Regions from separate parts of the Rhizobium sp. WSM409 genome, predicted to be linked through region 1. Evidence: predicted binding sites of a transcription regulator. Region 1 holds the regulator's gene; each other region holds the start of a gene.

Region 1 (3,871 bases):
CGGTCTGGACTTCGTCGAGGATCAACAGCAGGCCGTTCTCGTCGCAGAGCTGGCGAAGCGCCTTCATGAACTCAGGCGTGGCAGGACGGACGCCGCCCTCGCCCTGCACCGGCTCGATGAGGATGCCAGCCGTGGCATCGGTGATCGCGGCGCGGACCGCTTCGATGTCGCCGAAAGCCACCTGATCGAAACCCGGCGCCTTGGGGCCGAAACCTTCGAGATATTTTTCCTGGCCACCGGCGGCGATCGTCGCCAGCGTCCGTCCGTGGAAGGCGCCTTCGAAGGTGATGATATGGAAGCGCTCGGGATGGCCCTTGGAAAACTGGTAGCGGCGCGCCGTCTTGATCGCGCATTCGAGCGCCTCGGCGCCCGAATTGGTGAAGAACACCTTGTCGGCGAAGGTAGCGTCCGTCAGCCGTTTTGCCAGACGCTCCTGGCCGGGGATCTCATAGATGTTCGACAGGTGCCAGACCTTGTCTGCCTGCTCCTTCAGTGCGCCGACCACATGCGGATTGCTGTGGCCGACGGAGGTGACGGCGACGCCGGCGCCGAAATCGAGATATCGCTCGCCAGTTTCGGTGATCAGCCATACGCCCTCGCCTCGCTCGAACCGCAGCGGGGCACGAGAATAGGTGTCATAAAGCGGCGCGGCTTCAGCCATGGCGCGATCTCCATCAAAGTTGCCGGGCAATGACTCCGGCTAAGGAAACCAGGCCCGAAAAATCAAAAATGCCGCCTTGCGGCGGCGAGTGGCACTATTTCCTTTTCGCGCTGCAATGTCAACAAAACGGCGCCCTTAGCGTATGCAGCACAGGTGTACAGCGGCATTTTCAGTCTTCAACAGGCATTATTGCAGAAATGCCACGCAGGGACAGCAAGTTGGGGAAAACTACGAATTCGATTCATCCGGATTCATGCGACTCTTGTCACGGAGTCAGGCTCACACTAGGTTAAAGATCAATTACTAGACTGCATGCGGCGGAACTAGTCACCAAAATTGATCAAGCGTTTCTTGTTTCGGAGCTCCCGGGACAACGGTGAGGGATTCTGCCATCACCAACGCAAAAGGTGGAGACAGGGCATGAACTGGACAGACGAGCGGGTCGAGAAACTCAAGAAGCTTTGGGCCGAAGGACTGAGCGCGAGCCAGATCGCGGCACAACTTGGCGGTGTCAGCCGAAACGCGGTCATCGGTAAAGTGCACCGGCTGTGCCTTCCCGGCCGTGCCAAGGCCGGCGGCACCAACACCGCGGCGCGAACGCCGAAGCGCAATACATCGGCGCCGCGCGCGCCGAACTTCGCCTCTCGCATCACCACCCGCACCGTCACCCGCCAGCAGGGCGCGACGATGCTGAAGGAAGAGATCGAGATCGAAACGATCGAGGAAATGGAATACGTGCCGAGAGGCAATGTGGTGGTGCCGATTTCCCGCCGCCTCGGCCTGACGGAACTGACCGAACGCACCTGCAAGTGGCCGGTCGGCGATCCGCTGAAGGATGACTTCCATTTCTGCGGCTGCGAGTCCCCCGACAATTCGCCCTATTGCGGTTATCACCAGAAGCTTGCCTACCAGCCGGTGAATGAACGCCGCCGGGCAGCGGCGCGGGCCAGCTGAACGGGCTGACCATCGTTAGAATGCAGAAAACGGGCCGAGTGGCCCGTTTTTTTATGCGCGGATGGAAGCTCAGGTTTCCCTCCGTCATGCTCGGCCTTGTGCCGAGCATCTGATCACCTCAACTACTTGAGGGAAAAAACTTTATTTTCAAATACTTCATTTGGCGTGCGCAGATCCTCGGCACAAGGCCGAGGATGACGTCGCGGGTTTTGCCAGGGCTCAGCAGGCTCAGATGAAAGCCCTCAGGCTTCCATCGAATAACCGGCGCCGCGGACGGTGCGGATGACGTCCTGCATGTTGGAGAAATTCAGCGCCTTGCGCAGGCGGCCGACATGGACGTCGACGGTGCGCTCGTCGACATAGATATCGTGGCCCCAGACACCATCCAACAGCTGTGAGCGGGAGAAGACCCGGCCCGGCGACGACATCAGGAATTCCAGCAGGCGGAATTCGGTGGGGCCGAGGCGGACTTCGCGGGTCTTGCGATGGACGCGATGGGTCTCACGGTCGAGCTCGATGTCACCGCATTTCAGCACCGTCGACAGCACCTCGGGACGGGCGCGACGCAGCATCGCCTTGACGCGGGCAACGAGTTCGGGGGTCGAAAAGGGCTTGACGACATAATCGTCGGCGCCCGTCGACAATCCGCGGACACGCTCGCTCTCTTCGCCGCGCGCCGTCAGCATGATGATCGGCAGACGCTCGGTCTCCGGCCGCATGCGCAGGCGCCGGCAGAGCTCGATGCCGGAGACGCCGGGCAGCATCCAATCAAGGATGAGAAGATCGGGCGTGCGCTCCTGAAGCCGCATTTCGGCTTCGTCGCCACGAAGGATGGTATCGACCTCGAAGCCTTCCGCTTCGAGATTGTAGCGAAGAAGCACGCTGAGGGCTTCCTCGTCTTCAACAACTGCAACTCTCGGGATCATGCGTGTCGGTCTCCTCGCGCATGATCCTTAAACCAGGGTGATTTAAGCAATGCATCCTGCGCAAATTTAAAAATTGGCTGCGACCTCTTTGCGCGCCCGGACGGGCGCGCACGCAAGCGGCGGGGTGTGGGCAGTTATTCGGTGACCGCGCCGACGGTGTTGGCGCTGTCGTCCTTCGGCCGATCGCCTTCCGGCTGCGCGCCTGTCGTCATGTAATAGATCGTCTCGGCGATGTTGGTGGCGTGGTCGCCGATGCGCTCGATGTTCTTGGCGCAGAAGAGAAGATGCGTGCAGCTGGTGATGTTGCGCGGATCTTCCATCATGTAGGTCAGGAGCTCGCGGAACAGCGAGGTGTACATCGCGTCGATCTCGTTGTCGCGTTCGCGGATCGCATTCGCCTTGTCGGCGGAACGATTGGTGTAGACGTCGAGCACTTCCTTGAGCTGGACGAGCGCCAGCTCGGACAGATGCTCGAGGCCGCGGGCGAGCTTGCGGGGAACGCCGGTGCTTTGGACGGCGATGACGCGCTTGGCAGTGTTCTTGCCGAGGTCGCCGACGCGTTCGAGATCGGCGGCGATGCGGATCGAACCCATGATTTCGCGCAGGTCCGCGGCCATCGGCTGGCGGCGGGCGATGGTGACGATCGCCTTGTCGCCGATTTCGCGTTCGGCGTGATCGAGGATCACATCGTCGGAGATGACCTTCTGCGCCAGCGCGGTATCGCCGTTGACGAGCGCCCGTACGGCTTCGGCGACCATCTGCTCGGCCAGGCCGCCCATTTCGGAAATCCGCCTGGACAGGAACTTCAGATCATCATCATAGGCAGAATAAATATGTGTCGATGCCATGGGGCTTTATCCTCGAATAACGGAAAGGCTTGGTGACGCCAAAATCAGCCGAAGCGACCCATGATATAGTCCTGGGTGCGCGGATCGTCGGGATTGGTGAACATCTTGTCGGTGTCGTTCTCCTCGACGAGATTGCCGAGGTGGAACATGGCGGTGCGCTGCGAAACACGCGCGGCCTGCTGCATGGAATGGGTGACGATGACGATCGTGTAGTTCTCGCGCAGCTCGTGGATCAGCTCCTCGACCTTGGCGGTGGCGATCGGGTCGAGCGCCGAGCAGGGCTCGTCCATCAGGATGACTTCCGGGCTGACGGCGACGGCACGGGCAATGCAGAGGCGCTGCTGCTGACCGCCCGACAGGCCGGTGCCGGATTCGTGCACGCGGTCCTTGACCTCGTTCCAGAGACCGGCGCGCTGCAGGCTGGTCTCGACGATCTGGTCGAGATCGGCCTTCGACTTGGCAAGGCCATGGATGCGCGGGCC
Region 2 (3,871 bases), 140 kb from region 1:
CAAAGCTGTTTGCCGACGTGCACGACGTGCTCGGCGACATCACGGTCAGCCGCACCATGGACCGGCGCATCATCTCCGCCAATGACACGTTTCGCCGCCTGACCGGGCGGCTGCGTCCGGAAGGAAAAACCTGCGAGGAGATCGGCCTTGCCTTCCGCCCCGGTTCGATACCGCATTGCTACGATGTCGAGATCTCGACGCCGGAAGGCCAGCGCATCTTCCTCTGGCGTGACGTCGTTACCCGCGACCCGGCGAACGGCCGCCTGCTGCTGCAAAGCGTTGCCCGCGACGTGACCGACGAGCGGCTGATCGCGCAGGGCCGCGAGGAAGCCCGCCAGAAGGCCGAATATAACAGCGCCGCGAAATCGAGGCTGCTTGCCACCGTCAGCCACGAGGTGCGCACGCCGCTTTCGGGCATCCTCGGCATGACGCATCTGATCGCGGAGACGCGGTTGACGCAGGAGCAGCAGAACTATCTCGCGAACATCCGCCAGTCCGGCCATGCATTGACGCAGCTCGTCGAGGATCTGCTCGATTTCTCCACCATCGAAGTCGGCCGCTTCGCGCTGCACCCGCGCTCGGAATCGCTGCGCAAGCTTCTGGAAAGCGTCGTCGAGATGCTCGCCCACCGGGCGCATGAAAAGGGTATCGAGATCGGCGCCACCGTGTCCTCCGACGTGCCCGAAAATATGAGCTTCGACCCGGCGCGGCTGCGCCAGGTTCTGTTCAACGTCATCGGCAATGCCGTGAAGTTCACCCAGGTTGGCGGCGTCTTCATCCGCGTGTCGCTCGACGACGACGACCTCTCGATCACCGTGACCGATAGCGGTCCCGGCATGACGACGGAGGAGCAGGCGCGCGTCTTCGGCGAGTTCGAGCAGGGCGGGAGCGTTGTCGACAAGAGCAGCGGGACCGGCCTCGGCCTTGCCATCTCCGCCCGCATCATGCGCGAATTCAACGGCGCGCTGACGGTTGCCAGCGAAAAGGGCCGAGGCAGCGAATTCACCATCTGCTTCCCTGTCGATATCGACAGCGAGCGCCCCGACCGGCGAAACACGCTGCTTTCAGGCAACAGCGTCGTGCTACTGGCGCCGGCAGGTGCGGCGCGCACCGCCATCGCCGAAACGATCACCACGCTCGGCGGCCTCTGCCATCTCGTCGGCGACGGCGAGACGGCGCGGGCAACGCTGCTCGAGCTGGCAAAGGGCGGGCGGCGGCCGACCGATATCATCATCGACCATCGGATGTCGGCGGAATTTTCCGCCCATCTTGCCGATCGCGCCGAAATCGCCGCCCTTGGCCTGCGCAAGGTCCTGCTCGTCAATCCGGAAGAGCGCAGCGCCCATCCGCTCGACCTCTTCGATGCCTGGCTGATCCGGCCGCTGCGCGAACAGTCGCTGATCGACGTGCTGCGCGGGCGCATGCGCGGCATGGAGAAGCGCGACGCGCTGAACGACAACCAGCCGGGCTTCGGCCTTTCGGTAGCGGAGACGCTGGTTGCCGCCAGCGGGCTCAGCATCCTGCTCGGCGAGGACGATCCGATCAATGCCATGCTGGTGCGCGTCGTCCTGGAAAAGGGCGGGCATAAGGTGCGCCATGTCGAGGATTTCGAGACCCTGCTCGACTACGCGCTCTGCGAGGCCAATGCCCGGCCCGATATCATTATCAGCGACCTCTCGATGCCTGGCGGCAACGGCATCGACATGCTGGGACGCCTGCGCGGCCATGAGCGGCGGCTCGATCTCGCCTCGGTGCCGGTGATCGTGCTGACGGCCGACAAGAGCGACGAATCGCGCCGCCAGGTCTTGCTCAACGGCGCCAACCGCGTCATGGTAAAGCCGGTCGATCCGGTGCGGCTGCTGACCGAAGTTCAAGCGGTTGCCGCCCTTTCCGCCCGCCGGGCAGAGGCGCGGTGAGCGCCTCGGGAACCGGCATGTTTCTTGCGCCTGGAAATTCAGAATGTCACTTTCCTGTCGTAGAGAAGTGTTTTATGGCGTCGATAAGCCGGCAACGGGAGAATCGTCATGTCCGCCATCGACATCCTGAATCGTGACACCACCGCGGAGGCTGCACCGCCCTCGACGGCTGTGCAGAAGGACGGCGATATCCTCGGCCGCATCGGCAATCTGGAGACCCGCCTTGCCCGCACGGCACGCGAGATCGATGCCGCCCAGGCCGTGCGCTACCGCGTCTTCGTCGACGAAATGAAGGCGCAGCTGCCGCTGGATGCGATGCGCCGACAGCGCGACGTCGACGCCTATGACGCTGTCTGCGACCATCTTCTGGTTCTCGACCGCTCGATCGAGGGCGACCCGGAAGACCAGATCGTCGGCACCTACAGGCTGTTGCGTCAAGATGTCGCCATCGCCAATGGCGGTTTTTACTCGGCTTCCGAATTCGAAATCGAGGGCCTCATCGCCAAACACCCGGACAAGCGCTTCATGGAACTCGGCCGCTCCTGCGTGCTGCCGGAATACCGCACCAAGCGCACCGTCGAGCTCCTGTGGCAGGGCAACTGGGCCTATGCGCTGAAACACGGCGTCAGCGCCATGTTCGGCTGCGCCTCGTTCCCCGGCGTCTATCTCGAAAGCCACGCGCTGGCACTGTCCTTCCTCTACCACAATGTGCTGGCGAAGAACGAATGGGCCATCGGGGCGCTGCCGCATCTGGCCCGCAACATGGACCTGATGCCGGTCGAAGCCATCAACCCGAAGCGGGCGCTGATGGCTCTGCCGCCGCTGATCAAGGGCTATCTCCGCCTCGGCGCGATGGTCGGCTCCAGCGCGGTCATCGATCATGCCTTCAACACGACCGACGTGCTGATCGTGCTGCCGATCTCCAGCATCTCGGACCGTTACCTGAATTATTACGGCGCCGATGCCGGCCGCTTCGCGAGCTAATTTAATTTGCGCAGACGATCATCTGCCTGTGAAAAGCCAATTCCAGCCTCTCCGATGGCGTGCCCTTAGAGCCTTTCCTGGTCAGATTGCAGCATTCTGCCGGAGCAGGTTTTCGTCAGGGCAGAGGCGATTGGCGAAGGGCATACCTCTTGGTACGTCCGAGCCGATCGCCTCTGATCCTGGCGGAAAGATGCCCGGCCCTTCGGGTTGGCTGAAACGGGCCGGCTGATCGACCGGCCGGCTTGGCCGTAGAGCTTGGCTACGACGCGCGCCGGCCGGTCGACCATCCGACTCCGTTTGAGCCAACAGAATGCTTCAATCTAACCCGGAAAGGCTCTAGTGATCGGATCGCCTTCTGGTGTCCGACGGGTTCTCTCCATACGCCGCCCGATAGGTTGCCGCAAAGCGGCCAAAGTGAAAGAATCCCCACTTCAAGCAGATGTCCCGCAACGGCTGCCGGTTTGAAGGATCGCGCAGATCCTCCCGGACCGCTTGCAAGCGGATCGTCCTGAGGTAGGCAGCCGGTGTGGTTCCCTTGAAGGCACGAAAACCGCTTTCAAGAGCGCGAATGGAAATGCCTGCCGCCTCCGCGACACTCTGCATCGTCAACGGCTCTGCGATGTTTGCATGCATGAATTCAATTGCCCGACGGACATGCCGGGGTGCGATCAGATGGATTTTCCTGTCGAGAAGATGCGAGAGCCGATGAGGAACCGAGCGCACCAGCAGATCGGCAAACGCCTGGGTCAGGTTCAACATGGCGATTGGCGAGGCAAGGAGCGGCCCGTTGTTGCGCATGCCGATGATGATCGTTTGGGCGAGACTGCCGATCAACCGGCCCGCCGCCGTGGAAAGATCAATGACCGGTGCCAAGTCCATTGCCCCGATCAGGGGGGTCTCCAATACGGAGGCAACGGTCTGAGCGATGATTGTCCAGCTCAGACTCAGTGTGTCTGACCGGTGCGGCGCTG
Region 3 (3,871 bases), 2.1 Mb from region 1:
CGTTGTTTTCATGGGCTTGCGCTTCCAGGACCTCGCGCAGATCGGGGCGCGGCGTGACGTGGAATTTCGCAAGCCAGGACTGCACCATGCGCCGGAACCAGCCCGGCAAGCCTTCCTGCTGGCCGAAATCGACAATGTGCAGTTGGCCGCCGGGATTGAGTGCGGCGATCGAAGCATCGACGGCGCGCTCCCAGTCCGGGATCATCGACAAGGCATAGGAGATCAGGATGCGGTCGAAGCCGCTGACGCCGAATTCACGCGGTGTGAATGCCGTGGCGTCGGCGACGCGGAATTCCGGGATCGTCGCCTTGGTGGCGAAGGTCTTGCGTGCCGAAATCAGCATCTCCTGGGAAATGTCGAGGCCGAACAGCTTGGCGGTCGGGAAATGCCTGTGGGCGAAGGCCATGTTGCGCCCGGTGCCGCAGCCGACTTCCAGAAGGCTGCCGCCTTCGGCCACGTCGAGATTGCGGATCGTGCTGTCGCGGCCGAGAAGATAATATTTGCGGGTCAGGTCGTAGATGTGCCGCTGGTAGCGGTACATGCCATCCATGAGGCTGGCATGTTGGTCGCTCTGTCCTGCCGTCTCAGTACCGACCTTGCTCACGCCTTCTTCCCGTAGATGTGGAAGCCGCCGTAGATTGCCGAGCGATCGAGCGCAGTCAGTTCACGCGACTTTTCCTCGAAGTAATCCCATTGGCCGCGGATCGCCGGAGCCAGGCGGCCTTCGATGATGCTCTTTTCGGCGGCGGTGCGGAAGATCACGCGGGCGCCTTCGCGCGCCGTGCGGGTGATTTCCGTCCAGACGTCGTTCAGCTGCTCGTCCGTCATCCAGTCCTGCGCGTCGAGCAGAATGTAGCGGTCACGCGAGGCGGCCGGCTCGCGGGCCAGAAGCTCGGTGAAGCTTGCGTGGTGAACGTTGACGCGGTCGACATTGGCGCGGATCACCTGATAGTGCTCCGACTTCAGATAGGTCGGCAGCGGGCCCTCCGCTTCGGTGCCGTAACGGCGGCCGAAGGCCTGCCAGGCGAAATAATTGTCGCTCATCGGGAAATGACAGGCGAGCTTTTCCAGGCGATGCTTCAGCACCGGTGCGATCGAATGATCGGCGGCAAGGCTTGCGAGTTCGTCATATTGCTGCGGCGGAATGCCGAGGCCGAAGAGCGAGCTCTTACGGCCGGTAATCCAGCGCACGACCGGCTTTTCGAAGAGCGGCGCGATCTGCTCGTCGAAGAACTGGCGCTGCTCGCGGATCGAGCGGGTCTTGGTCATCTCGCGCAGTTTGACGCCATGCAGGCGGGCAAGAAGGTGGGCCGCGCCGATGAAGCGGCCGAGCAGACCCGTTTCGTAAATGTTGCGATCGAAAACGGTGACGCGGCGGCGGCCGAACTTGCGGCCGTTCCAGTAGCTGCGGGTTGCCTCATCGAGGCGGGCGGCAAGATGCTGGTCGTAGGCACGGCTGTTCGACTTCTCGTTCGGCATTGCCAGGAAGCGGACGAGATCGGCGTGACCTGGAAGATGTTTGAAGGCGGCAAGCTTCAGGCGGTTCAGCGCGATGTGGTGCGGGTTGAGATCGACGACGTCGATCGAGGCCGGCGCCTTGGAGAGATAGGCGAGCATGTTGCAGCCGCCGGAGCCGATGGTAACGATGCGATGATTGGGCTTCAGCTCCATCGCCTGCATGTCGAGATCCGGATCCTCCCAGATCTGCGGATAGACGAGGCCGGAGAAAAGAAGGCCGAAGAGACGCTCGGAAAAGCCATCCTTCGAAAAGGCCTTATGGCGGAGAAGGGCATCCTTGAGTTTCCGGTTCTTGCGGAAGCCGGCATCCGGTGCAAATTCTGACATGAGTCTGTCACCTTTTTAGCGTTCAGGGCGTGTAGCGCGCCTCTGCTACAGTTTGATGACGCGGGCTGTGGGGGAGCCGTTCCTGGGAGGCTTCGGCCTCCTCCGGAGAGCGACCGGAATGGCACTCCTGGGAAAGTGATCGGGACGATGGTCCTTCTTCGCTTCGGCCCCTTTCCGGCGCGTGTGATTCCTGCTTCTCTCCCGGCATGGAGGAATGCCATGCGATTTGTCCTGCGTATCATGAAGGCGCTTGCTCTCCTTCCCGTAGTCATCATCGTCGCCGCGGCCGGCTGGCTGTTCATCCGGCCACCGGAACTGCTCAGCGTCGGCGACGGTTATGCCGCCAAGATCGTCTGCTCCAACGTGTTCATCGCCGGCCGGGAGGCGGAGGATGTGCTCCATGACGACGTCCAGGCGCCTGGAAATCCGCTACTGCGGCTGGTGCGTGTCAGCGTCGACCCCGACAACGATCGCGTGACGGCGCGCTTCATGGGACTGTTTGCGCCGAGTTATGCGCTCTATCGCGGCGCTTTCGGCTGCACGAGCGTCCCGGACGGCAATTTCGAGGCGGCTGCGAAGGCAGCGCCCTTCGATCCGCCGGCCAAAATGCAGGCGAATGACGCCTTGTGGCCGGAGGGCGAGGGGACCGGCAATCCGGCGGACGGGAAGATCGCCGCGCTGCTTGCCGATGCCGGAATTGCCGGCCCGGCAATGCGGGCGATCGTGGTGGTGCGCAATGGTCGCATCGTCGCTGAGGCCTATGGCCCCGGCTTCTCGGCGAAGACGCCGTTGATCGGCTGGTCGATGACGAAGACCGTGAATGCGGCGGTCCTCGGCCGGCTGATGCTTGGCGGCAAGGTCTCCTTCGACGATGATAACCTGTTGGCGCAGTGGAAGAACGATGCGCGCGCCAGAATCAAGGTTTCCGATCTGCTCGGCATGGAGAGCGGCCTTGCCTTTAACGAAGACTATGGCGACGTCGCCGATGTCACGCGCATGCTCTATCTCGATACCGACATGGTATCGCTGCCGGCCAATGCACCGATGGAGGCAGCGCCCGGCCAACGCTTCCGCTATTCTAGCGGCACGGCCGTGCTGCTCTCGCGCATCTGGATGGACAGGGTCGGCAATGCTCAGGCGGCTTTTTCCTATCCGCACGACGCGTTGTTTGCCCCGCTCGGCATGACAAGCGCCGTATTCGAACTCGATGCGCGCGGCACGTTCGCCGGAAGCTCCTATCTTTATGCGACGGCGCATGACTGGGCGCGCTTTGGGCAGTTCCTGCTGCAAGACGGCGTGTGGAACGGACAGCGACTGTTGCCGGAGGGTTTTGTCGGCGCCATGCGCACCCCGACGGCGGCTTCGAACGGGCGGTATACGCAGGGCCAGGCCTGGCTCGCACCCGGTCGCGGCTCGAGCGCTGAGGCCGGGCTGCCTGAGGATACGTTCTGGTTGACGGGCCATGACGGGCAGAGCATGGCGATCGTGCCTTCCGCCAATCTGGTGGTCGTCAGGCTTGGCCTGACGCCGAGCAGGCTCGACTATCAGCCGCAGACGCTGCTGAAGGCGATCCTGGCGGCATTGCCACAACCGGGAGAGCAGCAACAACAGGCCGGATCGCAACAACAGACCCAGCCGCAGCCATAGGCTGGGGCTTATTCAGCCACTATCTCTCCTGCATATTCAAGGGATGGCTGTAGTTTCAGCCGGTCTCAATAGTTACCTTGGGCGATGTCTGTCATGCCCTTGCGCTTGGCGTCATAATAATAGCCGCGCGCATAGAGGCGGACGGCATCGTCTTCCCGACTGTCGGAAACGAGCCATGCGCCGCGCAGATATTTCGCGGCATATTTGATGTTGGTCTCGGCATCGAAGAGGCCGCCCGGGGCACCGTCGTAACCCATGGACTTGGCGGTGTTGTACTTGATCTGCATCAGGCCGAAATAGCCACGCTTGTTGTAGGCCTTCGCATTATAGCGGCTCTCGCGATGGACGACGCGATGGAGAAGAGTCTCGGGAATTTCGT

The links. Region 1 encodes PhoB, which activates phosphate uptake and scavenging genes when phosphate is short. Its sites were predicted from a motif close to TGTCATNNANCTGTCAT; they were not measured.
Region 2: the regulator PhoB is predicted to act here: its motif matches at 1,961-1,977, upstream of olsB (l-ornithine N(alpha)-acyltransferase).
Region 3: the regulator PhoB is predicted to act here: its motif matches at 1,890-1,906, upstream of AC25BC_RS14530 (BtaA family protein).

The regions. Positions count from the first base shown of each region.
Region 1 is NZ_CM172794.1:184,585-188,455, reverse strand. Features, by position in the region: gene AC25BC_RS00945 (aspartate aminotransferase family protein) at 1-661, opposite strand, end outside; gene AC25BC_RS00940 (GcrA family cell cycle regulator) at 1,082-1,615, shown strand; gene phoB (phosphate regulon transcriptional regulator PhoB) at 1,858-2,541, opposite strand; gene phoU (phosphate signaling complex protein PhoU) at 2,676-3,389, opposite strand; gene pstB (phosphate ABC transporter ATP-binding protein PstB) at 3,434-3,871, opposite strand, start outside.
Region 2 is NZ_CM172794.1:49,225-53,095, reverse strand. Features, by position in the region: gene AC25BC_RS00255 (PAS domain-containing hybrid sensor histidine kinase/response regulator) at 1-1,916, shown strand, start outside; gene olsB (l-ornithine N(alpha)-acyltransferase) at 2,025-2,900, shown strand; gene AC25BC_RS00245 (helix-turn-helix transcriptional regulator) at 3,237-3,871, opposite strand, start outside.
Region 3 is NZ_CM172794.1:2,897,815-2,901,685, reverse strand. Features, by position in the region: gene AC25BC_RS14535 (class I SAM-dependent methyltransferase) at 1-604, opposite strand, end outside; gene AC25BC_RS14530 (BtaA family protein) at 601-1,845, opposite strand; gene AC25BC_RS14525 (serine hydrolase domain-containing protein) at 2,065-3,492, shown strand; gene AC25BC_RS14520 (lytic transglycosylase domain-containing protein) at 3,558-3,871, opposite strand, start outside.